DNA from 4 places in the Erwinia sp. 9145 genome. Region 3 is predicted to be linked to each of the others. Evidence: predicted binding sites of a transcription regulator. Region 3 holds the regulator's gene; each other region holds the start of a gene.

What was found. Region 3 encodes CRP, which controls carbon source genes, mostly activating them, when cyclic AMP is high. Its sites were predicted from a motif close to ATGTGANNNNNNTCACAT; they were not measured.
Region 1: the regulator CRP is predicted to act here: its motif matches at 3,247-3,264, upstream of msrB (peptide-methionine (R)-S-oxide reductase MsrB).
Region 2: the regulator CRP is predicted to act here: its motif matches at 2,321-2,338, upstream of FA91_RS06310 (ABC-F family ATPase).
Region 4: the regulator CRP is predicted to act here: its motif matches at 2,873-2,890, upstream of glpT (glycerol-3-phosphate transporter).

Annotation. Positions count from the first base shown of each region.
Region 1 covers NZ_JQNE01000001.1:2,033,340-2,041,431, reverse strand. The annotation lists gene FA91_RS09925 (MipA/OmpV family protein) at 1-188, shown strand, start outside; gene FA91_RS09920 (aldo/keto reductase) at 249-1,100, shown strand; gene FA91_RS09915 (D-hexose-6-phosphate mutarotase) at 1,110-1,985, opposite strand; gene gapA (glyceraldehyde-3-phosphate dehydrogenase) at 2,046-3,041, opposite strand; gene msrB (peptide-methionine (R)-S-oxide reductase MsrB) at 3,384-3,788, shown strand; gene FA91_RS09900 (DUF1315 family protein) at 3,792-4,070, shown strand; gene ansA (asparaginase) at 4,113-5,135, opposite strand; gene sppA (signal peptide peptidase SppA) at 5,219-7,075, opposite strand; gene FA91_RS09885 (NAD(P)H nitroreductase) at 7,261-7,812, shown strand; gene selD (selenide, water dikinase SelD) at 7,956-8,092, shown strand, end outside.
Region 2 covers NZ_JQNE01000001.1:1,266,469-1,274,560, forward strand. The annotation lists gene FA91_RS06300 (sulfatase-like hydrolase/transferase) at 1-292, opposite strand, end outside; gene FA91_RS06305 (solute:sodium symporter family transporter) at 289-1,980, opposite strand; gene FA91_RS06310 (ABC-F family ATPase) at 2,368-3,960, shown strand; gene FA91_RS06315 (sensor domain-containing diguanylate cyclase) at 4,071-5,618, opposite strand; gene moeB (molybdopterin-synthase adenylyltransferase MoeB) at 5,611-6,369, opposite strand; gene moeA (molybdopterin molybdotransferase MoeA) at 6,370-7,605, opposite strand; gene FA91_RS06330 (isoaspartyl peptidase/L-asparaginase) at 7,851-8,092, shown strand, end outside.
Region 3 covers NZ_JQNE01000001.1:3,561,949-3,570,040, reverse strand. The annotation lists gene ppiA (peptidylprolyl isomerase A) at 139-702, shown strand; gene FA91_RS16915 (putative adenosine monophosphate-protein transferase Fic) at 767-1,330, shown strand; gene FA91_RS16910 (aminodeoxychorismate synthase component II) at 1,349-1,921, shown strand; gene FA91_RS16905 (aspartate aminotransferase family protein) at 2,007-3,242, shown strand; gene FA91_RS16900 (YccS/YhfK family putative transporter) at 3,225-5,303, opposite strand; gene crp (cAMP-activated global transcriptional regulator CRP) at 5,362-5,994, opposite strand; gene FA91_RS16890 (OsmC family protein) at 6,294-6,698, shown strand; gene FA91_RS16885 (phosphoribulokinase) at 6,725-7,594, opposite strand; gene FA91_RS16880 (YheU family protein) at 7,694-7,912, opposite strand; gene FA91_RS16875 (hydrolase) at 7,914-8,092, opposite strand, start outside.
Region 4 covers NZ_JQNE01000001.1:4,218,351-4,226,442, reverse strand. The annotation lists gene metR (HTH-type transcriptional regulator MetR) at 1-804, shown strand, start outside; gene FA91_RS19870 (DUF1456 family protein) at 889-1,359, shown strand; gene FA91_RS19865 (hypothetical protein) at 1,557-1,802, shown strand; gene FA91_RS19860 (carboxylate/amino acid/amine transporter) at 1,861-2,709, opposite strand; gene glpT (glycerol-3-phosphate transporter) at 3,106-4,455, shown strand; gene glpQ (glycerophosphodiester phosphodiesterase) at 4,470-5,519, shown strand; gene yigL (sugar/pyridoxal phosphate phosphatase YigL) at 5,551-6,351, opposite strand; gene pldB (lysophospholipase L2) at 6,415-7,407, opposite strand; gene rhtB (homoserine/homoserine lactone efflux protein) at 7,503-8,092, shown strand, end outside.

The DNA of each region.
Region 1 (8,092 bases), 1.5 Mb from region 3:
CCAGCTACGATGCGGACGATAGCTGGAATCCTTACCTTGAGCTGACCACTATTTATGCCATCAATGAGAGCTGGAATGCTACCCTGGCCGGCCGCTATACGCGCCTGAGCGATGAGGTGAAAGACAGCCCGATGGTCGATCAGAGTTCGCAGCTCACCGTATGGACAGGCATCAGCTACACCTTCTGATGCACTGTTAAAGGGCATCCGCGCCCTGTTTTTTCACTCAGTAAACCTCCGGGAGGATCCATGGCTCATACGATCGGCTTTACCCATGACGTGGCGCTACCCGCTATCGGCCAGGGCACCTGGTACATGGGTGAAAATGCCCATCAGCGTAAAAGCGAAGTGGCCGCGCTTCAGTGCGGTCTCGATTTGGGGCTGACGGTCATTGATACGGCCGAAATGTACGCTGACGGCGGCGCGGAAGAGGTAGTGGGCGAGGCGTTAAAGGGCAGACGCGACAGCGCCTGGCTGGTATCAAAAGTCTATCCGTGGAATGCGGGCCATAGTGATGCGATTAACGCCTGCGAGCGCAGCCTGGCGAGGTTGAAAACCGATTACCTCGATCTCTACCTTCTCCACTGGCGCGGCGGCGTGCCGCTGGAAGAAACCATTCGCGCGATGGAAACTCTCCAGCAGCAGGGTAAAATCCGGCGCTGGGGCGTCTCCAACTTTGACAGCGACGATATGAAATCGCTGCTGAATGAACGGGGCGGCGAAGCCTGCGCGGCAAATCAGGTGCTTTACCATCTTGCTTCCAGAGGCATTGAATACGATCTTTTACCGCTGTGCCGTGAGCGGGCGATGCCGGTAATGGCCTATTGCCCGTTGGCGCAGGCGGGCCGTTTACGGCATGACCTGATGACGCACGTAAAATTAAACGAAATTGCCCGGCAAAAAGGCGTAAGCGTGGCGCAACTGCTGCTTGCGTGGGTCATTCGTGAAGAAGGGGTGATGGCAATTCCAAAGGCCGGTTCAATACAGCATGTAAAGGAAAACGCCGCTGCGCTTGATATTACCCTGACCAGGACGGAGCGGGAGACGATCGATCGGGCCTTTCCTGCACCCGATCGTAAATTGCCGTTGGATATCGTTTAAGGCGTGCAATCAGCCTTTACGAATGCGAAAGGTGGTCGCCAGGCGTGAAGGCGCTTCGGCCGCGCTGATCATCGGCGTTGAAACGTGCGCCGTCTCAACGCAGACCATCGTTTTGTAGCCTTCATTCGGCATATCGCCCATGCTGCACGACAGTGCCGGGCCGGGGTTCCACGTTACCACATCGCTGTGGTAGTGGTGATAGATCTCCAGCGTGCGCCTGCCTGCCGTATCAACGATCACGCTACAGTCTTCCGGCTGGGTATGAATGCGGTCGACACGATCCGGATAGGTTTGCTTACCGTTTTCGGACGCGCCTTCAACACCGCCGTTTACTTTATCGATGTAGTGCTTGCCAAGGCCGCTGACCTCAACGCCGGCAATATCCGCCACGGCAAAATAGCTGTGCAGCGCTGCCGTTGCCTCAAACTCGCCGTGCGCTTCCAGCTCGATTTCGCAGCGATCGCTGAAGCGATAGCGGGCAAGCAGCGTAAAGTCGTGGGGCCACAGTTTCTTTGTTTGTTCACTGCTTTCCAGCACAAAAGTCAGCACCACGCTCTCTTCGTTTTCATCATGGGCGGAAAGCGTCCACGGCAGATTGCGGGCAAAACCGTGTGCGGGTTCACCCGCAGGGCCGAACCAGGGCCAGCAGATTGGTACGCCGCCGCGAATGGCCTTGCCGTTGGCAAAGGCGGTTTTTTCGCTCAGCCAGATAACCGGGGCTTCACCTGCGGGCTGCCAGTCAATAAGCTGTGCGCCCTGAAGCGTGACTGCGGCGCGGACCTTTGGATGAACAATAGTAATAACCGGCAGTTCGCCGACAAGGCGTTGAGAAATGTAAGGCGTGATTTGTTCAATAACGGGGAGCGAGAAGAGTTTTTCGTTCATGAGTCACCCTGCTATAAAAAAAGGCGACCGAAGTCGCCTCAGAGAATGGCATCACATCGCTTATTTAGAGATGTGTGCGATCAGATCGAGAACCTTGTTAGAGTAACCGGTTTCGTTATCGTACCAGGAAACCAGCTTAACAAAGGTGTCGCTCAGCGCGATACCGGCTTTCGCATCAAATACGGAAGTCAGGGTTTCGCCGTTGAAATCGGTAGAAACCACTTCGTCTTCGGTGTAACCCATAACGCCTTTCAGTTCACCTTCAGCGGCAGCTTTGATGGCTTCACAAATTTCTTTGTAAGAAGCAGGCTTCGCCAGACGTGCAGTCAGGTCAACCACGGAAACGTTAGGGGTAGGTACGCGGAAAGACATACCGGTCAGTTTACCGTTCAGCTCAGGGATCACTTTACCTACGGCTTTAGCAGCGCCGGTAGAAGAAGGGATGATGTTCTGAGAAGCGCCACGGCCGCCGCGCCAGTCTTTGTGAGATGGGCCGTCAACGGTTTTCTGCGTTGCAGTGGTCGCGTGAACGGTGGTCATCAGGCCTTCAACGATACCGAATTTGTCGTTGATGACTTTAGCCAGCGGCGCCAGGCAGTTAGTGGTACAAGAGGCGTTAGAAACGATCTCCTGACCCGCGTAAGATTTGTGGTTCACGCCCATAACAAACATTGGGGTGTCATCTTTAGATGGACCGGTCAGAACGACTTTCTTCGCGCCTGCCTGAATGTGTTTACGTGCGGTTTCATCGGTCAGGAAGATGCCGGTTGCTTCAGCAACAACGTCAACGCCGATTTCGCCCCATTTCAGGTTAGCCGGATCTCTTTCAGCGGTAACACGGATGGTTTTGCCGTTAACAACCAACTGGCCGTCTTTAACTTCTACGGTGCCGTCGAAACGACCGTGAGTAGAGTCAAATTTCAGCATGTAAGCCATGTACTCTGCGTCCAGAAGATCGTTGATGGCAACGATTTCGATGTCAGAACGCTGCTGAGCAGCACGGAAAACGATGCGACCAATACGGCCAAAACCGTTGATACCTACTTTGATAGTCATATATTCCACCAGCTATTTGTTAGTGAATAAAAGGTTGCCTGTAAAATTACAAAAACCTTGCCAGGCGTCAAGCGGAATCGCTTCAACTGTTGCGGCAAATCAAATCCTCAGCGAGGAATAGTTGCCCAAAAAGGCGGTTCGCAATGACTTCTGGGCACTGATCTTGGGCCGACCGGACAAAATATAAAGGGGGGAAAGGTAAAAAGAGTGATGTACTTCACATTTTATCTTCCGCGCTGCCTTCAGATTCTGCCTGGAAGAAAAAATTCCCCTGATCTTGTTAAGCATTTGTTAGAATAGTAGCTGAAATTTTCAGATTTACACGGCGAGAGAGCGGTAAAAATGGCCAAAGACATCCTGAAACCTGAAACCGATTTAACCGAAATCCAGCACTACGTTACGCAGCAGCGTGGAACGGAGCCGCCTTTTTCCGGCAAGCTCCTGCACAATAAAGGCGAGGGCATTTATCACTGCCTGGTGTGCAACGCGCCGCTGTTCTTATCCGAAAGCAAATACGAGTCCGGCTGTGGCTGGCCCAGCTTCTATCAGCCTTATCAGGACGAGGCGATCCGTTACCTGGAAGATGATTCGCATGGCATGCAGCGTACGGAAATCCGCTGTGGAACCTGCGACGCTCATCTGGGGCACGTATTTCCTGACGGCCCGCAGCCCACCGGCGAACGCTTTTGCGTCAACTCCGCTTCGTTAAGCTTCACCGATGATGATGGCAATAACATTAAAGGCTGAACCATGGAACTTGATGAAATGATTGCCGCCATGACGCCGGAAGTCTATCAGCGGCTGGCAACGGCGGTTGAAACCGGAAAATGGGCGGACGGCGTGGCGTTGACGCCGGAGCAAAAGGAGAACAGCCTGCAACTGGTGATGCTGTGGCAGTCGCGACATAACGACGCGCCGCAGCACATGAGCGTGGGTAAGGGTGGCGAAATCGTCACCCGAACAAAAAAGCAGCTTAAGGAAGAGTTCGGCATTAATGATGACAACGTCACTTCTATCCGTTTGCAGTAGTGTCTTCGCCTTCAGCGGGCGTGACGCCCGCTCAGTCCATCCTCAATTCTTGTCATCCGGCGTCAGTTCGCCACGCAGATTCAACTGCATTAAACGGCGTACCTCATCACTCGACAGATCCTGACTCAGCAGGAAATGCAGCTTGGTCAACGTCGCTTCCACCGTCAGATCGTGTCCGCTGACCACGCCCGCCAGCGCCAGCGCGTTACCGGTCGCATAACCGCCCATATTGACCTTGCCCGACATGCACTGCGTCAGGTTAATTACCACAATGCCACGCGCGCTCGCCTCTTTCAGTTCACGCAGAAACGCCGGGTTCTGTGGCGCGTTGCCCACGCCATAGGAACGCAGGATCAGCGCCTTCACCGGCTGAAGCAGAAAGTTACTGACCACATCGGCAGAAATGCCCGGATAGATTGTCACCACGCCTATGGGCTGCGGCGTAATCGGGTGTACAATCAGTTCGCCAGCGCCGCCGGGTGCAGGCGGCGTGTTCAGACGGCGAATGTGGATACCGGCTTCCAGCAGCGGCGGCAGGTTAGGCGACGCGAACGCGTTGAAACCATCGGCATGCGCTTTGGTGGTCCGGTTGCCCCGGTAAAGCGTATTGTTGAAGAAAAGGGCGACTTCATTGATCGGGTAATTCGCAGCAACAAACAGCGCGTTAAGCAGATTTTGCTGCCCGTCAGAACGCAGTTCGGCAAGCGGAATTTGTGACCCTGTCACAATTACCGGTTTGCCGAGGTTTTCCAGCATAAAAGAGAGCGCAGAAGCGGTAAACGCCATGGTGTCAGTGCCATGGAGAATGACAAAACCGTCGTACAGCGCATAATTTTGCCGGATATCGTCGGCTATCGCCTGCCAGTCCTGCGGCGTCATATCGGATGAATCAATCAGCGGCGCGTATTCATGAATGGTAAAATCCGGCATTTCTGCGCGATGAAACTCCGGCATGGCCGCCAGTTGAGATTGCAGGTGACCTGAAACAGGAATGTAACCGTGCTCGGAGCGTTGCATACCGATAGTGCCGCCGGTATAGGCCACGTAAATAGATTTTTTTTGCATTGAAAACTCTGGCTTGCCGAAAAGGCGAAGTATAAGGGTAAAGCGGGGGAAAAGCAGCCCGACCAGAGGCCGGGCTGCGTTGATTACTTAACCTGCGCGCAGGTCAGGCACATCGCATAACGATTTTGCGGATCGTTCATCTTATCAAACAGACCTGGCTGGTTTTTCATTGCGCTCACCACTTCGGCCATCGGTGCCGGCAGATAAACCTTCAGCGCGCCAGGCAGCGCGGCACGAATCGAGACATCTACCTGGCTGAAAAGCATGTCCATAAAGCCCGGCTCATCCTGATACCAGTTCAGTTTCGGCTTGTTGAGCTTCGCCAGCTCCGCCGCTTTGGTGACCGCGTCGTCAAAGTCGCCTAATGCATCCACCAGGCCGTTTGCTTTCGCATCACTGCCGGTCCAGACGTGTCCCTGCGCAATCTGGTCGATCTGCTCCGGCGTTTTGCCGCGCGATTTCGCCACCAGCCCGAGGAAGTTTCTGTAGCCGTTTTCAATACTGATTTGCATCATCTGCTGCATCTCAGGTGGCAATGCTTTGGTCAATGCCACATCGGCCAGCGGTGAAGTAGCCACGCCATCGGTGTGAACGCCGATAGCGTCGAGCGAGTTTTCAACGGTATTGATCACGCCAAAGATGCCGATGGAGCCGGTCAGCGTGCTCGGACTGGCGATAATGTAATTCGCCGGCGTGGAGATCCAGTAGCCACCGGAAGCCGCCATGCCGCCCATTGATACCACAACCGGCTTATTAGCTGCCTTCGCCGCCGCCAGCTCCTCACGAATGGTTTCGGAGGCGGTAACGCTGCCGCCGGGGCTGTTAACGCGCAGAATAATCGCTTTGATTTTCTTGTCCAGGCGCGCTTCGCGGATCTGCATTGCCGTGGTGTCGCCACCCACGTTGCCGGGCGTCTCCTCTCCGTCGATAATGGCGCCGTTTGCCATGATAACGGCAATTTCGCCATTGGCGGAGCCGTTATCCTTCACGGCATAGTCGTAAATGCTGGTGCCTTTGTACTCGTTGGCCCGATCGTCCCAGCCAAAGATTTTACCTAACTCATTTTCAACCAGCGCGCGTGAGGCCAGTTCATCAACCAGCTTTGCGTTTTTGGCATACAGGGCCGTGTCGCCACCGGTTTTTTGCAGGCCGTCAAGCACGCCCTGCGCGCCAGGAAACACCTGATCGGCGGTAATCTGCCGGTTAGCAGCCAGGGTGCCGAGGAAATTCTGCCACAGCTCGCCCACCCAACGGCCATCGGCGTCGCGCGCCGCAGGCGACATATCGTCACGCAGGAAAGGTTCTACCGCCGACTTATAGGTGCCCACGCGGAAAACGTGCGAACTGACCTTCAGCTTATCCAGCAGTGATTTGTAGTAGAGGCCGTTGGTGGCAAAACCGTGCAAATCGACGTTGCCCTGCGGTGAGAGATAAATTTTATTAGCAAAGCTGGCAAGGTAATATTGCGCCTGGCTGTAGCTGTCGCCGGTGGCGTAAATTTTCTTGCCGCTGTCGCGGAACTCGCGCAGCGCCTTGCCGATATATTGTAAGGATGGCTGGTCGCCGCCCGCGAAATCGCGCAGATCGAGCACCATTCCGGTAATGTTGGCATCATCCTTTGCCTGACGAATGGCATCCACTACGTCAAACAGCGAATTCTCCTTTAAGCGATCGCTGCTGGCGCCCAACAGCTGTCGGCTGATTTTGCTGAGCTTGTTGTTAACGGAGGGTTTGTCGACCACGACGCCAGTGAGATCAACCACCAGCGCGCCTTTTGTCACCGGCTCCGGCGTCGTCGCGCGATTCACCTGGAACCAGATCCCCACGCACACCACAATCAACAGCACTAAAAACAGATTAAGAATAAATTCACGAACAAAATTCAACAGCCGCCAGGTCCATTTGAAAAAACCGGCAATGATTCGCCACAAAGTGCGCATAACTTCTCCATTTTGATAAAAACCCGGTAAGGGAAAGACGCTGTCGCCTTTTCGCCAAACCGCAGCGTGATGATGACATCCTAATTAGCGACGGTGAAATTGTCAGCAGGAAAAAGTGCAATGCTGTAACAAATCATCATCCTGTGCTAGCCTGGACGCACTACACGTGTTATCAGGAGGTAAAAATGGATGCACTGGATCTGGTTGTTAACCGTCGTTCGGCGTCACGCCTGAGCGAACCTGCGCCTGCGGGCGAGGTACTCGAAAATATCCTCCGTGCCGGTATGCGCGCGCCCGATCACGGCACGCTACAGCCCTGGCGCTTCATTATTGTTGAAAATGACGGGCGTGACCGTTTCAGCACGCTGCTCGAAGAGGCAGCCCGCACGGACGGGATGGACGACAAAGCGATTGAAAAAGCGAAAAAGGCCCCGTATCGCGCGCCGATGATCATCACCGTGGTGGCGCATTGCGAAGAAGATCATAAAGTGCCGCGGTGGGAGCAGGTAGTGTCGGCGGGCTGCGCGGTCATGGCGATGCAGATGGCCGCGCTGGCGCAGGGCTTCAACGGTGTCTGGCGCAGCGGGGCGTGGACGGAACATGCTGCCGTACGCGATGCGTTCAACTGTCGCCAGCAGGACGCCATCGTCGGCTTCCTTTACCTCGGCACGCCGCAGTTAAAGTCTTCCACCACCGTTCTCCCGCCAGATACCGCGCCTTTTGTCAGCCGTTTCTGAAGATTTTGCACCCAGGGGTTGCGAGCGGCCCCGCATTTTGTGGTGATAATGAGCGAACGGCGGCGGAAAAATATCTCAGCCCTTACTACTGTCGGCATTAAGCGCTACCATGTCGCGGGTTGATGCCTGATGGGAGCCATAAAATGAAAGACGAAACCATTCGCCTGACGCAATACAGTCATGGCGCCGGCTGCGGCTGCAAAATTTCGCCCGCCGTCCTTGAGCAGATCCTGCACAGCGACAGCCCGTTGTTCAACGATCCCCATCTGCTGGTGGGTAA
Region 2 (8,092 bases), 2.3 Mb from region 3:
TGTAGCCGGTTTTCCAGCCGCTGTTGTGGAAATAGCTGCCCATGGTGCGCATATTTTTCCCCGGCGCGAGGTTATTGGTCCAGGGGCCGCTCTGACTGGAATAGAGGCCGGTAAACAACCCGGCGCGGGCAGGCGTACAAAGTGGAGCCGTGGTGTAGGCCGAGTTGAATTTCGTGCCGCGCGCCGCCAGGCGATCAATATTATCGGTTCCCAGCGGCAGACCGGTATAGCAGCCCACCATATTCGAGGCCTGCGTATCGGTCATAATAAAAATGATATTGGGCTGTTTCATCGGGTGGTCTCCTGTTTTAAGGGTTTATTGCCGCCGAAAAACGCCAGCCGCAGGCAGATACCTACAACCACGGCACCGGTCAGCCAGCAGAGCCAGGCGGTGTTCCATCCGCCGAAACGGGCAAGAAACGCATAGACAAATACCATGGCGGACACCACTGCCACCGAGGCGATTTTGACATTTTTCCAGGGCGTTAAATCAACAGCGAAGGCGTCTTTAAATTCAAACGGCGTTTCGCGCGGCGCCAGGCGGCCCACGATCAGCATCATCAATACGTTCAGCAGGAAGGTGATCGCCAGTAGATAGAGAAAGTGGATATGCGATTCAAAGACATAGTTGATACAGATATAACTCACGATGCCCATAAACAGGGCAAGCTTTGCAGCCAGCGCCGGAATGCGTGGAAAAAAGAAGCCCATTAATACAATGGTCACCAGCGGCACGTTATAGACGCCGTTAAGCTGTTTCATCCAGCTGTAAAGGCCTTCCGGCGCGTTGGCGATGGTGGGCGCCACCACGATCGACATGATGGTCAGCGCCAGCGCAAAATAGCGCCCGACGGCGACCTGCCGTTCCTGCGTTGCATTTTGGTTGAGCACCCGGCTGTATATGCCATAGCTGAACAGCGTACTGGCGCTGTTCAGAAAGCCGGTAAAGGCGCTGATAATGGCTCCAAAAAGCACCGCGCCAAAGAAACCGATCAAGGGATCGGGCAGAACCTGATTCACCAGCGCCGGATAGGCCATATCCGCCTTCGGCAGATTCTTAAACAGATGCCAGGCGATAACGCCGGGCAGCACCAGAATCAGCGGGTCGAGCATCTTCAGCACGGCAGTATAAATGGCGCCTTTCTGCCCTTCGGCAAGGCTTTTCGACGCCAGCGTGCGCTGTACAATGCCCTGATTAGTACACCAGTAAAAGGTGTTGACGAGGATCAGGCCGGTCAGCGCAGCGCCAAGCGGCACGGGATCGTGCGCGCCACCGATTGAGTTGAGCTTCTCGCCGTGATCGTTTGCCAGCCTGTTTACGCCTGCGATAAAGCTGCCGCCGCCCATCGCCATCAGGCCAAACCAGGGCACCATCAGCCCGCCAGTCACCAGACCGATACCGTTGATCACGTCCGCGACGGCTATCGCCCGCAGCCCGCCAATAATGGCATAGGCGGAGCCGATACAGCCCAGCATCGCCACCATCAGGATCAGCGAGCCGGTCTGGCTCAGACCGGTTATGCCGCTGATATTAAACAGGCTGTTCAGCGCCAGCGAGCCGGAATACAGCACGATGGGAAGAAAGCAGATGCCGGTGGCGATCAGAAAGCAGCAGTCCACAACCAGGCGCGTGGTGCGGTCGTAGCGCTCTTCAATGAAATCGGGAATGGTGGCGATACCGCGTTTGAGGTAACGCGGCAAAAATATCAGCGCCAGCAGCACCAGCGGAATAGCGGACATCACCTCCCAGGCCATCACCGACATGCCGAATTTATAGGCCTGTCCGCTCAGCCCGACCAGCTGTTCGGTAGAAAGGTTGGTGAGCATGAGCGAGGCGGCAATTATGGGGGCTTTAAGCGAGCGTCCTGCAAGAAAGTAACCTTGCTGAGAGTGGACATCGTCCTTTCTCACTTTCCACCAGGTCAGCACGCCAACCAGTACGGTGAAAAAGAAAAACGAGGCAATATGCAGCGTATTCATAGAGTAATCCGTCCGGTAAAGTAATCGCTATTCTTCCCTGCCTTTACGTTGTTGAAACGAAGACAGAATTAACTTCATCATTATTAACAACAATTTATGAAAGGCTAATATCGAGTTGACCTGCTTTATAACCAAAAGGCGGGTCGTTGTTACTGCGCAGGGAGAGCGGCTGTTTGCGCAGTTGCCGGTGGAGCAAGTTGTACTCTTTTCAGGGGGCTGTTTTTATGACGATAGTCATAAGCGACATGGGCTTAACTCACAAAACCATAAGAATATGAGTGTCTCTTCAGCCGTTCAGGCTGTCGCGATGAGGTATTCCCCGGCGTATTTTTTTGGCATAATGCGCGCTGGTTCACACATCCCCCATCGCAAACGAAAGGCAATCCTGTGCTAGTTTCCAGCAACGTCACCATGCAGTTTGGCAGTAAGCCGCTGTTCGAAAACATCTCTGTAAAATTTGGCGGTGGAAATCGCTACGGCCTGATCGGCGCCAACGGCAGCGGCAAATCTACCTTTATGAAAATTCTGGGTGGCGATCTTGTTCCCTCCGCCGGTAACGTCTCCCTCGATCCCAACGAGCGTATCGGCAAGCTACGTCAGGATCAGTTTGCTTTTGAAACGTTCTCAGTGCTCGATACGGTGATCATGGGCCACGGCGAACTGTGGGAAGTGAAGCAGGAACGCGATCGCATCTATGCGCTGGCGGAAATGAGCGAAGAAGATGGCTATAAAGTCGCCGATCTCGAAGTGCTCTACGGCGAAATGGATGGCTACACGGCGGAAGCGCGCGCGGGTGAACTGCTGCTTGGCGTTGGCATTCCGCTGGAGCAGCACTACGGCCCGATGAGCGAAGTCGCCCCCGGCTGGAAGCTGCGTGTTTTGCTGGCGCAGGCGCTCTTCTCCAACCCGGACATCCTGCTGCTCGATGAACCGACCAACAACCTGGACATTGATACGATTCGCTGGCTGGAGCAGGTGCTGAACGAACGCAACAGCACCATGATCATTATTTCGCACGACCGTCATTTTCTGAACATGGTGTGCACGCACATGGCCGATCTGGACTACGGCGAACTCCGCGTGTACTCCGGCAACTACGACGAATACATGACGGCGGCCACCCAGGCGCGCGAACGTCTGCTGTCCGATAACGCGAAGAAAAAAGCGCAGATTAACGAGCTGCAATCCTTTGTCAGTCGCTTCAGCGCAAACGCCTCTAAATCGCGTCAGGCTACGTCACGCGCGAAACAGATCGATAAAATCAAGCTGGAAGAGGTGAAAGCGTCCAGCCGTCAGAACCCGTTTATTCGTTTCGAGCAGGGGAAAAAGCTGTTCCGCAACGCGCTGGAGCTGGAGTCAGTCACCAAAGGCTTCGATCAGGGACCGCTGTTTAAAAACCTCAATCTGCTGCTGGAAGTGGGCGAAAAATTAGCGATCCTCGGACCTAACGGGATCGGGAAAACCACGCTGTTGAAAACGCTGGTGGGCGAGCTGCCTGCTGATAATGGCGCGGTGAAGTGGTCTGAAAATGCCAGCATCGGTTACTACGCACAGGATCACGCGCATGATTTTGCCGACGACCTGACCGTTTTCGACTGGATGAGCCAGTGGAAGCAGGAGAGCGACGACGAGCAGGCGGTGCGCAGCATTCTCGGTCGGTTGCTGTTCAGCCAGGACGACATCAAAAAACCGGCGAAAGTGCTGTCCGGTGGCGAAAAAGGCCGCATGCTGTTTGGCAAACTGATGATGCAAAAACCGAACGTGCTGATCATGGATGAACCGACCAACCACCTGGATATGGAATCCATTGAGGCGCTCAACATGGCGCTGGAGATGTATGAAGGTACGCTGATTTTCGTCTCGCACGACCGCGAATTCGTCAGCTCGCTGGCAACAAGGGTGATTGAAATGTCGCCGGGCAAGCTCAACGACTTTACCGGCAATTACGAAGACTACCTGCGCAGTCAGGGCATCGTTTGATCATCAGCAGGAAGCCGGACGGCTTCCTGTTAGCTTTTTTGACCACGGGCTGTTTTCTGTTTTACTCGCTGGAAAAATAAGTTTGTGGGGTGAGCTTACGCACCCCCGTTTCAGAGCATCTCAACGCGGTTTTTGCCAGCAGTTTTCGCCTGATAAAGCGCTTTATCCGCCTCGCTTATCAGCGCCTCGCGCGACGTATTAGTCGCTTCATCCTCCAGCGCATGCACGCCCACGCTGATGGTCACAATCTTCTCCGCCACGTCGCTGCTCTCGTGAGGGATATTCATCAATGCCACCGCGTCAACCGCCGCCTGTGCATAGCGTAAGGCGCCTTTACGGCCGCTGTCGGGCAAAATCACCGCAAATTCTTCGCCGCCGTAGCGTGCAATCAGGTCGTCAGCACGATGAGGAACCTGCTGCAACGCGCTGGCGATCCGCTTCAGACACTCATCGCCAGCAAGATGCCCATAGGTATCGTTAAAGCGCTTAAAGGAGTCGACATCGATCATCAGCAGCGCCACGGGAGACCGCGCTCTTTCCGCCTGCTCCAGGCTGCTGTCGAGGTAAAGATCAAACTGCCGTCGGTTCGCCAGGCCGGTAAGGCTGTCAACCAGCGCGAGGTTTTGTAGCGCGTGGTTCATCTGCGTGAGCTGATCGCGTACTTCAGCCAGCTCGCGCTGATTCTGAATACTTTTACTCAGGTTACGCAGCAGCAGGTAGCCAAGCATAACAATGGCAAGCAGAAGCAGGATGCACAGGACGATATAAACCAGTACGCCGGTCAGCCACGTCTGCAAAAGCTGTTGCTTGCCATAACCAACCGTCACCACCAGCGGATAGCGCTTCATACTGGCGTAGCCAAACACGCGCTCGACGCCGTCGATGGCCGCTTTATAAATCGCGGTTCCGCTGGCGGATTCTTTCAGCAAATGCGTAAACAGCGGGCTGCTGGAAAGGTTGCGATTGATGGTGTCGTCAGGGGAAGGCCTGGCGTAAAAAAGGTTGCCTTTATCGCTGATCAGCGCCATCAGACCGCGTTCGCCCAGCGTATAGTAGCCAAAAACCTGCCGAAAATAATCAATGCGAATGGTCGCCAGCAGTACGCCGCGAAACGAGCCGTCGCTGTTGTTCAGACGCATTGATAAGGGAATAATCAGCTCACCCGTACTGCGGCTGTGGATCACCTTGCTGATGAGCATGCCCGGATCGGTGTGCGTCATATGGTAGCGGAAATAGTCGCGATCGCTGTTGTTAAAATGTTTTTTTGGCATCTCCGCCGCCGAGGTGACCACCCAGTCCCCATTGGCATCGTAAACAAACAGGCCGTGCAGCTGCGGCAGAGAGGCCTTACGCGTGGAGAGCAGATCGTGCAGATAAACCTGCCGCTCACCATCCAGCCCGATGAGCGTAATGCGGTCGCGCAGATCCTGTAACACCAGCTCCACCTGAAGAAATGAATCTTCCGACTGCTGCGACACGGATTGCGAAAGATTACGTGCGTTGTTTTGCGTATCGTCGAGCATGCGTTGCCAGGTATTATTGACTATCCAGCCATTCACCAACACCACGGCTACGCAGATAACCGATAAAAAGATCAGCAGCATTTTACGTAAATTAAGCATGCTGGTGTCGTTCTGCGCCCGTATCTCTTCACTCATGTTTACCACATACCTCGCAGGCCGGGTCTTTCGCTACCTTCATCTCACGAAACTGAAGCGTCATTGCATCATAGATTAGCAGCTTACCGCTGACGCGCTCGCCATAGTGCGTCAGCAGCCGGATGGCTTCCATCGCCTGAAGCGCGCCAATCACCCCCACCAGCGGGGCCATCACGCCCGCTTCGACGCAGCTGAGGGTTGCGTCGCCGAACAGCCGACTGATGCAGCGATAGCAGGGCGCATCGTCCTGCCAGCTGAATACGTTAATCTGTCCTTCCATGCGGATCGCTGCGCCGGAAACCAGCGGAACGCGATGCCTGAAACAGAGCCGGTTTAACTGCTCGCGTGTGGCTACGTTGTCGGTGCAATCGAGCACCACGTCGTGTTTCTTGAGCAGTTCCGCCATTGCTTCGTCGTTAAGCTGTGCATTAACGCTGCTGAGGGAGAGATGGGGGTTGAGCGCGCGCAGCCTGCGGCCAGCCGACGCCACTTTTGGCGTGCCGATGTCCGCATCGGTATGCAGCGTCTGGCGCTGAAGGTTAGACAGCGAAACCGTGTCAAAATCGAGCAGCGTCAGATGACCCATGCCCGCCGACGCGAGGTAGGGCGCAGCCGCGCAGCCGAGGCCGCCAAGGCCGACCACCAGCGCTTTCGACGCTTTCAGCCGCTCCTGCCCGTCAAAATCGAAACCGCGCAGCACAATCTGGCGGTTATAGCGCAGCGTCTCTTCATCGCTCAGTTCCGGCAGCATTTATCCCTCCAGCAGGGCGTTGAAAGGCTCAACCTCAACCCATTCGCCGGCGTTAACGTTGCCGCGCTCGCGCTCAAGCACGATAAAACAGTTGGCCTGGCTGAACGAACTGAACACGTGGGAGCCCTGAGGCCCGGTGCTGCGCACTTCCATTTCGCCCTCCGCGTTGCGGCTGAGGATGCCGCGCTGGAAATCGAGCCGCCCTGGCGATTTTTTCAGCGAGCCCGTCAGCTTAACGCGCTGGCGTGGCGGCAGTACGGCCGACTGCTGGCCGGTGAGCTTCGCCAGCAGCGGCTGCACCAGTTGATAAAAGGTGAGAGCCGCAGAAACCGGATTACCCGGCAGGCCGCAGAACCAGCTATTTTTCAGGCGGCCAAAGGCGAAAGGCTTGCCGGGTTTGATGGCCAGCTTCCAGAAGGTGACTTCCCCTAAGCTTTCCAGCATCTGTTTGGTGTAATCCGCTTCGCCAACAGAAACGCCGCCGCTGCTGAGGGTAACGTCGGCCTGGCTGTCCGCCTGCTGAAACGCGGCGCGCAGCGCGTCAGGATCGTCACGAATGATACCAAGATCAATCACCTCGCAGCCCAGCTTATGCAGCATCAGCGAGACGGCAAAGCGGTTGGTGTCGTAAATCTGCCCGGCACCCAGCGGCTGGCCGACCGGCTGGAGCTCGTCGCCGGTTGAAAATACCGCAACCCGCAGGCGGCGAATGACGTTTACCTCGGCCACGCCTAATGAGGCCAGCAGCGGAAGCTCCGCCGCGCCCAGGCGCGTTCCGGCTCGCAGCACGCGGGCGCCGCGCCGAATATCTTCACCCGGCAGCCGGATATTTTGCCCGGCCGCCACCGGCGCGGTAATGCGGATCGCCTCGCCGTCCTGTTCGGTCTGCTCCTGCATCACCACCGCATCCGCACCCGGCGGCACCGGTGCGCCGGTCATAATGCGGATACAGCTTCCTGCGGGCCATTCGCCGGAAAAGGGCGCGCCGGCAAACGCTTTGCCTGCTACGTAAAGCGGTTTTTCATTCTGTATATCTGCCAGCCGCACGGCATAACCATCCATGGCGGAGTTAGCAAAAGAGGGCACATCAATCGGTGAAATCACCTCTTCAGCGGTTATGCGACCTGCGGCATCGGTAATCGACAGCGTTTCATCATCGGTAAGCGGGGTAATTTGGCCCAGCATCGTGGCCAGCGCGTCATCCAGGGAAATCAGTCCTGTGGTAAAGGGTTCCATACGTTCTCCGGCGCGCCTGCACGCGCGCTAATCAATCAGATGCTTTTATTATGACGGCAATTTGCCTTAGGGTCACGTAAACGCCCCGTCCGGCATGAGTTATAACTTTTCGTTATTATCAGCCAGCAACCTTTGTGCTTTACATCACTTTACAGGCTGCCTATAGTCAAAAACGGCTTATTCCAAATAAATGCAGCCTAACTCAGTGTTTTTCATGCTGATTTGGCGGTCACGACAGAGGCGTTATGGTCAAAGCAGCAATTGCCATCCACGGCGGCGCAGGCGCTATCGCCCGCGCCAGTATGAGCGCGGAAAAAGAGCAGGCGTACATTCAGGCGCTGTCAGACATTGTGTCACGCGGCCAGGCGATGCTGGCGGAAGGACGCAGCGCGCTGGATGCGGTCACCGAGGCGGTACGGCTGCTTGAAGAGTGTCCGCTGTTTAACGCAGGCAAAGGCGCGGTATTTACGCATGCGGGTACGCATGA
Region 3 (8,092 bases):
TTCGTGACAATCGTCACTTTTCTGAACGGCGGCAGACGGGATAAACCTGTGCAGGTACGCGTAAATAAAGGTAAAACGCTGGCGCGCGGGTAACGCCTTCTTTACAATCAGCGCAGTTTCCCTCAGTAAGGAATAATCATGTTAAAACGTACTCTGACCGCCGCTGCCGCTTTTCTGGCGATCTCTGCCTTCTCTGTTTCCGCGCTGGCGGCGCCGCACGTCCTGCTGACCACCTCAGCCGGCAATATTGAGCTTGAGCTCAACGATCAAAAAGCCCCGGTTTCGACGAAAAACTTTATCGACTACGTCAACAGCGGCTTCTATAACAACACCACCTTTCATCGCGTAATTCCTGGCTTTATGGTGCAGGGCGGCGGCTTCACTACCGACATGCAGCAGAAACCAACCAATGCGCCGATCAAAAACGAAGCGGATAACGGCCTGCTGAATAAGCGCGGAACGGTTTCAATGGCGCGTACCGCCAGTAAAGACAGCGCCACCAGCCAGTTTTTTATCAACGTCACGGATAACGCCTTCCTCGATCACGGCCAGCGCGATTTTGGCTACGCCGTCTTCGGCAAAGTGGTGAAGGGCCAGGAGATAGCGGACAAAATCTCACAGGTTCAGACGCAAAACGTGGGGCCTTACCAGAACGTGCCGGTGAAGCCTGTCCTCATTCTTTCTGCGAAAGTGCTGCCATAACGCCCCGGTGGGCAATTGCTGCTTATACTTAACCGGCAGCAATCACCCATCTCATGGAGGCAGTATGAAAAAGAAGCCCACCGACAAGCAGAAAGACGCACTCTGGCAGCAGCGGCGCGCCGGAAACTTCCTTGCCAGCTTTGAACTGGGTGGCGCAACGCTCGGCCCCGGCGTCCGTCCGCCTGGCCTGCCTTTTCTCCGCCAACTCCATCGCGACCTTTTCCATGACGTGCTCGACGATGCCGGTGAGCTTCGCCGCGTGGATGTGATGGTCGGTGACACGCCCTGCTGCCATTTTGAATATATCGAAAAAGAGGGCAATGCGCTGATGCAGGCGCTTGAGGATGAGAACGCGCTTGCCGATCTGCCGCTTGACGACTTTGTCGCGCGCCTTGCCTGGTACTACTGCGAACTCACTGTCCTGCATCCTTTCCAGCGCGGAAACGGACGCGCACAGCGGCTGTTTGTCGAACATCTGGTCTTTAACGCCGGTTACGATATCCGCTGGGAACGCATCGACAGCGAAAGCTGGAAAGCGGCCAATCAGGCCAGCTGGGATGGCGACCTCGATCCGCTGGTCGCTGCATTCGCCAGCGTGGTGAGCGAGCGGGACGAATCGGCAGGCTGATCGTGGCCCGGAACCTTGATGCTATTACTTATTGATAATTACGACTCATTTACCTGGAATCTCTACCAATACTTTTGTGAACTGGGCGCGGACGTGCGCGTGCAGCGCAACGATGAGATATCGCTTGAGCAGATCGCCGCATTGCGCCCGGAGCGGCTGGTGATTTCTCCCGGCCCCTGTACGCCGGACGACGCCGGGATTTCGCTGGCGGCCATCCGCCACTTCGCCGGTAAGCTGCCCATTCTTGGCGTTTGCCTTGGTCATCAGGCGATCGCACAGGCGTTTGGCGGGCAGGTGGTGCGCGCGCGTGAAGTCATGCACGGTAAAACGTCGCAGATTGAGCACAACGACGGCGGCGTATTTTCCGGCTTAGCGCATCCGCTGACCGTGACGCGCTATCACTCGCTGATAGTGGCGGCGGATTCGCTACCGGCGGAGTTTGAGGTAACGGCCTGGACCCTGCGTAATGGTCAACCGGATGAAATTATGGGGCTGCGCCATCGACATTTACCGCTGGAGGGCGTGCAGTTTCATCCGGAGAGTATTCTTAGCGAGCAGGGGCATCAACTGCTTAAAAATTTCCTGAAATAAGCGTTAGTGGTTGCCTTTAAGTGATTTTTTATTCATATTTTGTGCTTAATATTTCACTTGCAGCATAAAAAAAACGAGGTGTTCCATGGCAGAGGAAAAGTTTGCGGTCACGCGCGCGACCTTCGATGAGGTGATTTTACCCGTATTTGCGCCTGCGCAGTTTGTGCCGGTGAAGGGCAAAGGCAGCCGCGTATGGGATCAGCAGGGCCAGGAGTATATTGATTTCTCCGGCGGCATCGCGGTCACCGCGCTGGGCCACTGCCATCCGGCGCTGGTTGAGGCGCTGAAAAAGCAGGGCGAAACGCTGTGGCACACCAGCAACGTTTTTACCAATGAACCCGCGCTGCGCCTTGCCAGCAAACTGATTGCCGCTACCTTTGCCGAGCGTGTGTTCTTTGCCAACTCCGGCGCGGAAGCCAACGAAGCCGCGTTTAAACTGGCGCGCTACTATGCCGCCAAACGGCACTCGCCTTATAAAAGTAAGATTATCGCCTTTCATAACGCTTTCCATGGCCGCACGCTGTTTACCGTTACCGTCGGCGGTCAGCCTAAATACTCTGACGGCTTCGGGCCAAAACCTGCCGATATCGTCCACGTTCCTTTTAACGATCTGGCGGCGGTGAAAGCGGTGATCGACGATCACACCTGCGCTATCGTGGTTGAGCCGATTCAGGGCGAAGGCGGCGTCGTACCGGCTACGCCAGAATTTATGCAGGGGCTGCGCCAGCTCTGTGATGAACATCAGGCGCTGCTGGTGCTGGATGAAGTGCAAAGCGGCATGGGGCGCAGCGGCAAACTGTTCGCTTATGAGCACTACGACGTGAAGCCCGATATTCTGACCTCGGCGAAAGCGCTGGGCGGCGGTTTTCCGGTCAGCGTCATGATGACCACGCAGGAGATTGCCTCCGTGATGTCGCCGGGCGTTCACGGCACCACCTACGGCGGCAACCCGCTGGCCTGCGCCGTGGCGGAAGCCGCGCTGGACATCATTAATACCGAAGAGGTGCTGCTCGGCGTAGAAACGCGTCGCGCGCAGTTTGTCGCTGCACTGGAGGCGCTGGATGCAAAACGCGATCTGTTCAGTGAGATCCGTGGCAAAGGGCTGCTGATTGGCGCGGCGCTTAAACCACAGCATGCCGGAAAAGCGCGCGATATTCTCAATGCCGCCGCCGCCGAAGGCGTGATGATCCTGAATGCCGGCACCGACGTGCTGCGCTTTGCTCCTTCGCTGGTGATCGAACCGGCGGACATTGAAGAAGGCATGGCGCGCTTTGCCAGAGCGCTCGACAACGTACCTGGCTTATCAGGCGCCTTTTCGTAACCGCCGTGACAACCAGCCTCCGTGGTGAGGCCGGTTGGACCACGCCAGCGACGAAATGGTGTGCATCACGCTCAGGTGATCCAGCACGCGCCTGACGTGCCGCTCCAGAATGGTCACCGGGCCGCGGTTAAAATCCTCCGGCGCCTCCAGAATGCTGCTGGCGGAGCTGGGGCCGTCGTATTCCAGCCGCTGCTGGCAGCGCTGAAGGGCGATTTCACAACTCTGAAGATAGCGTTCCGCCAGCGATGCGGTGAGCATGGTATGCTCCCGCGCCAGAATCGTCATGGCGTTGATGTGCTCAACAATAAACTGGCTGTGCGTCACCCACAGCTTCATATCGGACAGATAGCGCGTATTAAACCCCGGCTCCTGCATTGACTGGTTCAGCGAATTGAACAACGCGTTATGCGCCTGATTGACCCGCATACGTTGCCAGGCCAGCTTTGTCGCATCCTCTTCGTTGCCCAGCAGCATTTGCAGCGCGTCCTGAAACGCTTCCAGCGCATCGTGCGCGTTTTGCCTCAGCAGACCGCTCTGCCACTGCGGCCAGAGCCAAATCATGCCGCCAAAAGCAATCAGACAGCCCATTATCGTATCAAGCAGGCGCGGCAGCAGGAAGTCCGCGCCGTTCAGGGACAGCAACTGAAGCGACCAGACGGCGGTGACGGTAAAGCCAATCATCGCCACGCCGTAAAATTTACGGATCACCAGATAGCCGGCCAGGGTAATGGTCAGCATTCCCAACAGAATCAGCGACTCCGGCGCATGCAGACGCAGCGTAATGGCGGCGATGACCAGCCCGGCCAGCGTGCCGAGCGCACGGTGCTGGATGCGCACGCGCGTGGCGCTGTAGCCGTTCTGGCTGACAAACATCACCGTCATCAAAATCCAGTAAGGTTTAGGAAGATCGAAGAACAGGGCCAGAGAACTGGCAAAAGCCAGCATGACCGCGAAACGTGCGGCGGTGCGCAGCGCGGCGGATTTCAGCGAAAGGTAGCTTTTGATCGCCGGCAGCAGCGGCAACCGGCGCTGGCGATCCGCCATCAGGTCGCGTTGATAGAGCGGGCGCTGAGTGCGGAGCACGCGCGCGATGCGGCTGAAGTGCCAGGCGCAAAAATTGCTCACCGGATTGTCCGGGTGCTGGCGTGAGATCTTCTCCAGCGCCTGCAACTGCTTATCCATTGAAAAACGCTCCGGCAGCCGGTGATAAAGAATATCGTCGGCCAGCTGGCGAAGACGCGCGGCGATGGTCTGCGCGTTCCAACGGATCACCGCTTCAGCATGGCTTTGCCCGACCAGTTTCTGCACTTCTTCAGGCTGATGCAGGCTGACCGAAATATGCTCCTGCAAATCCATCGCCACCTGAAAGGCGCGGGTGAGGCGCTTATGGTGATTATCGCGACTGGCGGCCAGCATATGCATTTGCTGATAACAGATGCTGATGAGATCGACCGCCTTTTGTTGCCGCGCCAGCAGCGGCGGCAGCGCATCATCAGGATCGGTTAGTCTGGTCAATAGCGTATATTTCGCCTCGCAATAGGCAGCCAGTTCACGATAAAGCAGGCTGAGCGTTTCGCGCATCGGCTGCTCTTTCCACAGCCAGAACCAGAACCAGTTGAAGACGCCGTACCAGATGGTGCCAAGCACGTAGAGCAGCGGCGGCTGCCACATCGGCATGCGACCGCTGAGGCTGAGGGTAAAGATGGCGGCAATCAGCGAACCGGGCAGCAGCCTGCCGTGCAGCGGGCTGATCTCGCCGGTGACGCCCAGCAGCAGCGCCATCACCAGCAGGATCGCCGGGAGCGGCACCGCCTGCGCGCCGAGGTATTGGATCAGAAAGCTGCTGAAGGCAAACAGGCAACCGCCAATGATCAGGCGTTTGAAGAAGCGCTTATGCGGCGTGTCAAGCCCGGCGATGTTGCAGCAGGCCGGTACGAGGGAGAAGAGCAGCCCGTATTGCAGGCTACCGGCCAGCCATCCTGTTGCCACGGGCAAACAGAGCACCAGCGTCTGACGCAGTGCGTAGTTCACTTCAGGATGGTAAATCAGTCTGCGCCACATTTCGCTGTACCCAATAAAAAGGCGCGGCATGGATGCCGCGCCAGAGTAGCAAAGCCGGTTAGCGCGTGCCGTAAACGACGATAGTTTTTCCGTGTGCGGAGATCAGATTCTGATCTTCCAGCATCTTGAGAATGCGGCCAACGGTTTCGCGGGAGCAGCCAACGATCTGACCAATCTCCTGACGGGTGATTTTGATTTGCATGCCGTCCGGGTGAGTCATCGCGTCCGGCTGCTTCGCCAGGTTGAGCAGCGTTTGGGCAATGCGGCCCGTCACGTCAAGAAACGCTAAATTACCCACTTTCTCGGAGGTGACCTGAAGACGACGCGCCATTTGGGAAGAGAGACGCATCAGGATGTCAGGATTCACCTGAATAAGCTGACGGAATTTCTTATAGGAAATTTCAGCCACTTCACACGCGGTCTTCGCACGAACCCATGCGCTACGCTCCTGGCCCTCTTCAAACAGGCCAAGCTCTCCAATAAAATCGCCCTGATTGAGGTAAGAGAGGATCATCTCTTTGCCTTCTTCATCCTTGATCAGCACGGCGACCGCACCTTTGACGATGTAGTAAAGCGTTTCTGCTTTTTCACCCTGGTGAATCAGCGTGCTTTTTGATGGATATTTATGAATATGGCAATGTGACAGGAACCATTCAAGAGTCGGGTCTGTTTGCGGTTTGCCGAGAACCATTCGCTGTTATCCTCTGTTGTCATCATACCTGAATGCAGGCGCTGATTTGTCTGCCAGGCGTTGAAATAGTAAAGCGTTTCCCATCGGGATATTTGTCCAGGCCCGCAGGGTTCATTATATCGTCCCGTTTCGTCACGCTTGTAGAGTACTGACGAGAGTGTTTCAGCTTTGTTTTTAACACAGCTTTAAACGAGTGTCTTCTGTTGTCTCGCTTCAGCATAGCGGGAAACAGGACGCATTGCCGTTTTTGTTATCAGCGCGTAATCTGATGTGAATTGAATGAATTAAAGGAGTCGGTTATGCAAGCGCGCGTCAAATGGGTGGAAGGTCTGACTTTTTTGGGAGAATCCTCATCCGGGCATCAGCTGTTAATGGACGGAAACGCAGGCGATAAAGCGCCAGGCCCGATGGAAATGGTGTTGATGGCCGCGGGCGGTTGCAGCGCGATCGACGTGGTTTCCATTCTGCAAAAAGGCCGGCACGACGTCGTTGATTGCGAAGTCAAACTCACCTCAACGCGGCGCGAAGAGGCACCGCGACTGTTTACCCATATCAACCTGCACTTTATCGTTAGCGGTAACGCGTTGAGTGATAAAGCCGTTGCTCGCGCCGTTGAACTTTCCGCCGAAAAATATTGTTCCGTGGCGCTGATGTTGGGGAAAGGCGTTGAAATTACCCACAGTTTTGAAGTGAATACGCTATAAACCTTAATGCTCCGGTTAACGGGGCTTTATTCAATTTTTTTTCCTTCAATAAGGCGTTTGACCAGCGGCCCCATAATCAGCTCCATCGCCAGCCCCATTTTTCCGCCCGGCACCACCAGCGTATTAATATGCGAGATGAATGATCCCTGAAGCATCGACAATAAATAAGGGAAGTCGATATCGTCCAGCGCCTGAAAATGGATCACCACAAAGCTTTCATCCAGCGAAGGAATACCGCGCGCGGCAAAGGGATTAGACGTATCTACCGTCGGTACGCGCTGGAAGTTAATATGGGTGCGCGAAAACTGCGGCGTAATAAAGTTGATGTAATCTTCCATTGAACGCACCACCGAATCCATCACCGCTTCGCGTGAATGACCGCGCTCGCCGGTATCGCGCACCAGTTTCTGAATCCACTCCAGATTGACAATCGGTACCACGCCCACCAGCAGATCGACATTTTGCGCCACGTTATGCTGCGATGTCACCACGCCGCCGTGAAGTCCTTCATAAAACAGCACGTCGGTAGGTTCCGGCAGCGGCTGCCAGGGCGTGAAGGTGCCGGGAACCTGATTCCACGGCACGGCTTCGTCGTAGGTATGCAGATATTTGCGCGACTGGCCGGTGCCGCTGCGGCCATACTCGCTGAAGGTCTGCTCCAGCAGCAGAAAGTCGTTGGCGTCGGGGCCGAAGTAGCTGATATGTCGGCCCAGGTCGCGTGCTTTACGGATCGCCATATCCATTTCGGGCCGGGTAAAACGATGGAAGCTGTCGCCCTCGACTTCTGCCGCACGCAGATTTAACTGCTGAAAGATTTTGCGAAAGGCCAGGCTGGTGGTGGTGGTGCCCGCTCCGCTGGAGCCGGTAACGGCGATCACAGGATGTTTAGCTGACATGGCGAACGACTCCCTGAAAAAATTTTCAATGCGGCATTGTTATCACGATCCGCCGGTAGGTGTCACGCGGGCCGCTGACAGCGGCGGCTGCATTTGCCGCTATTCGCTGAATTTGCCGCGCGGCATAATGTTAATGGTTTCATGGAGTTCTGACCACACCAGCACCGCTTCGCCGCTGGCGAGCTGACGTCGAACGTCCTCCACCTTCTGCGCCAGCGAACGCTCCTGCTCGCCGTAGTCGGTGCCTTCTCGCAGCACGAATGATTCAATCAGATTTTCAAGGGTTTCCGCGGAAACGTCTTGCCAGGGAATAATCATTTCATTTGTCCAGCCAGGTTGAAAGCCACTGCGGCACGCGCTGCTCCAGCCACATTTGCGGCTTTAAGAGCGTGCCGCCTACAAATCCTACATGTCCGCCGTGCCGGGTGAGCTGATACTCCACCGTAGCGGGCAGCATCGCCGGCGGCGGGATCACCGCGGCGGTCATAAAGGGATCGT
Region 4 (8,092 bases), 660 kb from region 3:
GGCTTTCGCCTGTTTGTACGTAAAAGCCAGCCGCTGCGCTTCACGCCGCAGGGTGAAATACTGTTACAACTGGCCGAGCAGGTGCTGCCGCAAATCCAGCAGGCGCTTCAGGCCTGCCATGAGCCGCATCAAACCACGCTGCGTATCGCTATCGAATGCCATAGCTGCATTCAGTGGCTGACGCCGGCGCTGAACAATTTCCGTCAGAGCTGGCCGCAGGTGGTGATGGATTTTAAATCCGGCGTTACCTTCGATCCGCAGCCTGCGCTTCAGCAGGGCGAACTGGATATTGTGCTGACCTCCGATATTCTGCCGCGCAGCGGCCTGTTTTACTCGCCAATGTTTGATTTCGAAGTGAGGCTGGTGCTGGCGCCGGATCATCCGCTGGCCCGCGCCGATAAGATTTCACCGGAAGATCTGGCGAATGAAGTGCTGATGATCTATCCGGTACAGCGCCAGCGGCTGGATATCTGGCGGCACTTCCTGCAACCGGCGGGCGTCAGTCCCGCGCTGAAAAGCGTGGACAATACATTGCTGCTGATCCAGATGGTGTCTGCCGGAATGGGCGTCGCCGCCCTGCCGCACTGGGTGGTGGAAAGCTTTGAAAATCAGGGGCTGGTGGTTACAAAAACGCCGGGCGAAGGTCTGTGGAGCCGTTTGTATGCCGCTGTGCGCGACGGCGAACAGCGGCAGCCGGTTCTGGACGCGTTTATCCGTTCGGCGCGGCAGCACGCCTGCGAACATCTGCCACGGGTGCGCGATGCGTCTCTTTCCGGCGCGCTCCTGCCGCAAAGCCAAACCTGACCGCAGCGCGTCGGCGGTTTTCCTGTTTATCAACGCATTTGTCTTTATAATGCCCGGATGACCACCATTATCTGACGGGTAAACATGACAAACAACGATGTGCTGCGCAGCGTGCGCTATATGCTTGATCTGAGCGATGCTCAGATAGTAAAGATCCTTGCGCTGGCAGAAAGCCAGGTTGAAGAAGCGGAAGTGCACAGCTTTTTGAAGAAAGATGACGATCCGGCTTTCAGAGCCTGCCCGGACGTGATCATGGGCTATTTCCTGAACGGCCTGATTTTTCAGCGTCGCGGCAAAAGCGAGGACGCGCCTGCGCCGTCCATCGAACGCAAAATGACCAACAATATCATGATGAAAAAACTGCGCGTGGCCTTCGATCTGAAAACTACGGATATCATCGACATTCTGAAGCAGGTTGATTTTGCGGTGGGCCCGGCAGAGATCGGGGCCATTTTCCGTAAACCGGGCCACAAAAACTATCGCGAATGCGGCGATCAGATTTTACGTAATTTCCTCAAAGGATTAACGAAAAGAGTGCGTCCTGCCGTTTCATAATTCTCTCTATATCAGGTGGTGAAATACCACCTGATATATAATTTCAAATGCATTTAAAAATCGAATAATTTCTAATTATTCGTTTCCTCATGCACACTGCTAAATTAATATTTGACTCCGACAATGTCAGAATTTAACCTCTCGAACGAGGTATTTAGCCTCTTAATGAAATTAATGAGTAATAAAAGGATTTTAATATGAGAGAATTAAAAAGTACTGAAATTGAAGCGGTAAATGGCGCAGGTAAAATTCAGGATTCCCTGAGTGATGCTATTGGATCATTTTTCGGAAATATTTTTGAAAGCTTCAAGCCTGCGGCAGAACTGGGGTATACCAAAGAAGATTTCACTGGCGTTGGTAAAGACCTGGGTAATCGTGTTGGCTCATTTGTCGAAAATATTTTCGGTGGCATTGTAGATAAAATTAACGAATGGATTAAATAATATTCGTTATTTTTCGGGAAATAACTGTTTATTTCCCGATTTTATTAAACGTCTGCTTTTATTTTATTACCCACCGTCGATGCACCCACAACGAAGCGCATATTACCGCGCCGCCAATCAGAAAACTTGTCCAGTGCGGCTGCTGCTGCCAGATGGCTAAATTAACCAGAAGACCAGCAGGCACATGCATATTATTCATGATCCCCAATGTCCCGGCATCAACCTGCGTGGCGCCGTAATTCCACATAAAATAGCCCAGCCCGGAAGCCACCACGCCCAGCCAGAGCAGAATGCCCCACTGAAGCGAGGTGGTAGGCAGTTTGTTCGGATTGCCCCACAGAAACCACGCCACCACCGCCACCAGCGCAGCACCCAGATAGAACCAGGAAAAAGCGGTGTGCTGCGGCATGGGCCTCGTCTCCTGCAACCGCTTGTAACCAACCATACCCACGGCAAAACAGATATTTGCTAACTGGACCAGCAGCAGGCCAAACCAGAAGTTATCGCTCACTCTGTCGTAGCGAATGATCGCGGCACCTACTACCGCCAGCAGCGCGCTGGCAGCGTAGCCCAAACGCACGCCACGCCCGCGCAGCAGATCGTAAATCAACGTGATATAGAGCGGCGTCAGTACGGTAAACAGCAGCAGTTCCGAGACGCTGAGATACAGATAAGCCTCGAAACTGATTAAATACATGATGCCAAGCTGGAGCGCGCCCACGGCCATATAGAGCATCAGCGTCGATGGACGATAGCCTCTGGCGCGCAGAAAAGGCAGAAATACCGCCGCCGCCAGCAGCAGTCGCACCAGTACGGAAAAAACGCTGTCCACCTGCCCGGCGAGATAGACGCCAATGAGGCTGAAAGAAAATGCCCACAAAACTGTGGTGACAATCAGTAATGTCACAATGAAGAACCTGCCAGTGAAAAGTGGCGACAGAGTAGCAAAAACCGGCAAATGGCAGAGAACTATTTCGTTGACAAGTGCGCAAACTATAACCTCTCCTGATTTTCTTTTGAGAACATAAACGCGCAGAAGCGAAAAAAGGAGCTTTTACGATTGCGTTTAATAGTGATAAATCTCACATTCTCATGGCTGAGAAGTGAAATATTTTCGTGAAATACGACACACAAACGATCGCTCTGTCATAAATCTGTAACAATTGCGCTCTTCTTCACGGATTCTTTGTTTCTTCTCACTTATTCTGCGCGCGAAATGGAACATTTCATTTCATCTTCACCTGTTTTCTGGCGCGCCGCAGGGCGCATAAAAATAAAACACTATCGTGCCATTGGAGGCCACATGCTCAGTATTTTCAAGCCAGCGGCACATCAGCCGCGCGTCGACGACGGCCGAGTAGATCCGCTCTACCGCAAACTGCGTTGGCAAATCTTCCTGGGGATATTTTTCGGTTACGCTGCCTACTATCTGGTGCGTAAAAACTTTGCGCTGGCTATGCCCTATCTGGTCGAACAGGGCTTCTCGCGCGGCGATCTCGGTTTTGCGCTTTCCGGCATTTCCATCGCCTACGGTTTTTCTAAATTCATTATGGGCTCGGTTTCTGACCGTTCAAACCCACGCGTGTTTCTGCCCGCCGGTCTGATCCTGGCCGGTGCTGTCATGCTGTTTATGGGCTTTGTGCCCTGGGCCACGTCGAGCATTATGGTGATGTTCGTGCTGCTGTTTCTCTGCGGCTGGTTTCAGGGGATGGGCTGGCCGCCCTGCGGACGCACCATGGTCCACTGGTGGTCGCAGAAAGAGCGCGGCGGCATCGTTTCCGTCTGGAACTGTGCGCATAACGTCGGCGGGGGTTTACCTCCGCTACTGTTTCTGCTCGGCATGGCGTGGTTTAACGACTGGAAAGCCGCGCTCTATATGCCGGCTTTCGGCGCGATTCTGGTTGCGCTGATTGCCTTCGCCCTGATGCGCGATACGCCGCAATCCTGCGGTTTGCCGCCCATTGAAGAGTATAAAAATGACTACCCGCCGGACTACGATGAAAAACACGAAGAAGAGCTGACAGCGAAGCAGATCTTCATGCAGTACGTTCTGCCTAACAAGCTGCTGTGGTACATCGCGCTGGCTAACGTGTTCGTTTATCTGCTGCGCTACGGCATTCTTGACTGGTCGCCCACCTATTTAAAAGAGGCGAAGCACTTCGCGCTGGATAAATCGTCCTGGGCTTACTTCCTGTATGAGTATGCCGGCATTCCGGGCACGCTGCTGTGCGGCTGGATGTCGGATAAAGTCTTTAAGGGCAACCGTGGCGCAACCGGCGTGTTCTTTATGGTGCTGGTGACCATCGCAACGGTGGTTTACTGGATGAACCCCGCCGGAAATCCGAATATTGATATGGCTTGTATGATTGTTATCGGCTTTCTGATTTACGGCCCGGTAATGCTGATTGGCCTGCATGCACTGGAACTGGCGCCCAAAAAAGCAGCGGGCACCGCGGCTGGTTTTACCGGCCTGTTTGGCTATCTGGGCGGTTCGGTCGCGGCCAGCGCCGTGGTAGGTTACACCGTCGATGCGTATGGCTGGGATGGCGGATTCATACTGATGATTGGCGGCGGCGTCATGGCGGTTATCCTGCTGATCATGACAATGCTCAGTGAAAACAAGCACAAGCAGCACATCAGTCAGATGAAATAAATAAGGGGAAGTCTATGAAGTTAGCCATGTTAGTGACCGCATTGTTGATCGGTACTTCAGCGGGCGCGCTGGCCGCGCAGGAAAAAATTGTTATCGCTCATCGCGGCGCAAGCGGGTATTTACCTGAGCATTCACTTCCCGCCAAGGCGATGGCCTTCGCGCAGGGAGCGGATTTCCTCGAACAGGATCTGGTGATGACCAGAGACGACCGGCTGGTTGTGCTTCACGATCACTACCTCGATCGCGTCACTGACGTGGCGGAACGCTATCCCGACCGCGCCCGCAAAGATGGTCGCTTTTATGCCATTGACTTCACGCTGGCGGAAATCAAAGGCCTTAAGTTTACCGAAGGCTTCACCGTAAAAGACGGCAAAAAAGTGCAAACTTTCCCTGGTCGTTTCCCTATGGGTAAGTCCGACTTTCGCGTTCATACCTTTGAAGAGGAAATCGAGTTTATTCAGGGGCTGAACCACTCTACGGGCAAAAATATCGGCATTTATACCGAGATCAAAGCGCCGTGGTTTCACCGTCAGGAAGGCAAGGATATCTCTGCGAAGGTACTGGATGTACTGAAGCGCTATGGCTACAGCGGCAAAAGCGATAATGTCTGGTTGCAGTGTTTCGACTACAACGAGCTGAAGCGGATCAAAACGGAACTGGAGCCGAAAAGAGGAATGGATCTGAGGCTGGTACAGCTCATCACCGATACCGACTCAAAAGAGACGCAGGAGCAGAAAAACGGCAAATGGGTCAACTACAGCTACGACTGGATGTTCAAACCCGGCGCGATGAAAACCATCGCGCAGTACGCCGACGGCATCGGCCCGGACTATCACATGCTGATTGCGCCTGGCTCGACAAAAGCGAGAATCCGTCTGACGGATATGGTTCAGGAAGCGCATCAGAACAAGATGGTGGTGCATCCCTATACCGTTCGCGCCGACCAGCTACCGCCCTGGGCTGACAACGTCGATCGCGTCTATGACGTGCTCTATAACCAGGCGCAGGTAGACGGCCTGTTCACCGATTTCCCGGACAAGGCCGTGCGCTTTCTTCATCACTAAACGCATTCCGCCCTCGACTGAGGGCGGAATTTTACACGTTATAAAGCTTGCGCAGGTAAACCGGCACCGCGTTGTCGGCATTAGGCCCGATGACCTCCAGATCCGGCAGGAGATCCTTCAGGCGCTGATGAGAATTACTCATGATGCAGCCTTTGCCCGCCATGGTCAGCATCTCTTTATCATTCATGCCGTCGCCAAACGAAATGCACTCTTTCAGCGAAAAGCCCAGCGTCCGGGAAACCGCATCCAGCGCGTGCCCTTTTGAGACGCCGCCCGCCATCACTTCCAGGCAGGTTGGCAGCGAGAAGCTGACGTTGACGCGATCGCCCCAGCGTGCGATCAGCGCTTCCTCCAGCGGGATCAGAAGTTCAGGTATCGCGCAGGTGAAGAACACTTTGCTGATGCCGTCCGCAGGCAGCGATCCCGGCTGATAAACCTGATAGTTGAAATTTGATTCGCGGAAAAAATCCAGCTCTTCCGGCCGCTGTCGGTTCAGGAACCACTCTTCATCACGATAGATATTGGTAAAAATGTCCTGATGACTGTGATGCAAAGCGAACAGCTCTTCGGCGATGTCTTCGTCCAGGTTATGGCTGAACACCAGTTCGCCCGCGGTGTTATGCACGCGCGCGCCGTTCGAGGTGATCATAAAGGCGTCAATGCCGAGGCTGTCGCGCATTTGACCGACATCGATATAGTGCCGTCCGGTAGCGAAAACAAAATGCACGCCTTTCTGCGTCAGTAGCTGAAGCGTCTCGCGCGCGAAGGGCGACAGGCGGTGATCCGGGGTAAGCAGGGTGCCATCAAGGTCGGAAGCAACAATAGGGTACATAATTCCTCTGATTAATCGGTTGTCGGACAAGTGTCTGAATGACGTGTCTCTGAGTGGTGCAAATCAGTTATGCCGGGCAAAAAAATCGACGATGGCATGTAACGCTTCGGCACGCATGCTGTCTTTTTCGAACAAGATCTCATGACGCGCACCGCTGATCACCTGCGGTTTACCGCCCTCACAGGGCTGACCTGCGGCGGCCATTGTCTGGCAAAACAGATCCTGTGCGCGGTTGTCCACAACCTTGTCTGCGCCAGCCTGCAACAGCAGTAACGGCGTGGAGATCGCCGTTGCCTTACTGAGAATGTTCAGCCCTGCCTGCATCCCTTCACGAACCCAGTGGTAGGTGGGGCCGCCAACCCGAAGCGCGGGATCGTCAGCGTAAAAACGCAGGTTGCGGCGGTAACGTTCGTGGCTGTGAGTCAACATATTGATGCCAAATGGATGCGCCCGCCATCGGCCGGTTCCTAACGCATAGCCGTCACGCAGGGCCGGACGCGCTTCCGTCCAGTTAAGAATGCGGTTCGCCATCCACACCGGCATTGGCAAAAAAATACCAAACATCGGCGAGGCAAGCACCACGGCATCGAACGCTGTCGGCTGACGCGCGATCATCAGCGCCAGAATGGCCCCGCCCATCGAATGCGCCAGTGCGAAGCGGCGACGATAGTGCCGGCTCACAATCTCTTTCAGATAGAGCGTCTCCAGATCGTCAACATAGTGTTCAAAATTCTCGACGTGCCCGCGATGGGAGTCCTGCAACAGCCGTTCTGATCGCCCCTGGCCGCGATGATCAATAATGATCACGTCGTATCCGCAGTGAAACAGATCGTAAGCCACTTCGGGATACTTCACGTAGCTCTCAATGCGACCGGGACAAAGTAAAATAACCTTGTCATGTTGCGGAGAAATGAAGCGCACGTAGCGGATCGTCACGTTTTCAACACCCGTGAACTCATCTTCTTCGCGCCGCCGCCAGAAATCCAGCAGCGGACCGGTGGCAAATGCGGCAAACGCTTTTTCCCGCGATGTCCAGCCGTCAGCGGTATTCCTCATCGGCTTTCCTTTATCCGCTCTGTCGTCATTACGTGGCGCACCTTTTGACAATAGCGTATTGTGTCATACTTCTGCGCTGTGAGGGAACGTTACGAATGACCGTCGAATGGTGGCTCACCTACCTTCTTACCACCTCGATTTTGAGCCTCTCACCCGGCTCCGGGGCAATCAATACCATGAGCACCGGCATCAGCCACGGCTATCGCGGCGCGCTTGCTTCCATCGCAGGGCTTCAGGTCGGACTTTCGCTGCATATTGCGCTGGTCGGCATTGGCCTGGGGGCGCTTTTTGCACAATCTGCGCTGGCCTTTGACGTGCTGAAATGGGCCGGCGCCGCCTGGCTGGTCTGGCTTGGCATTCAGCAGTGGCGCGCCAGCGGCGGCCTGGATTTGCAGGCGGTGGCGCAGGTGATACCGCGTCGCAAGCTGTTTAAACGCGCGGTGCTGGTAAATCTGACCAACCCTAAAAGTATTGTCTTTCTTGCCGCGCTGTTTCCGCAGTTCATTATTCCGCATCAGCCCCAGGCGATGCAGTATCTGGTACTGGGCGTGACCACCGTTGTCATCGATATCATTGTCATGATTGGTTACGCTACGCTGGCAACGCGCATCGCGGCATGGGTGAAAGGGCCGCGTCAGATGAAACTGCTGAACCGTATTTTTGGCGGCATGTTTGTCGCGGTTGG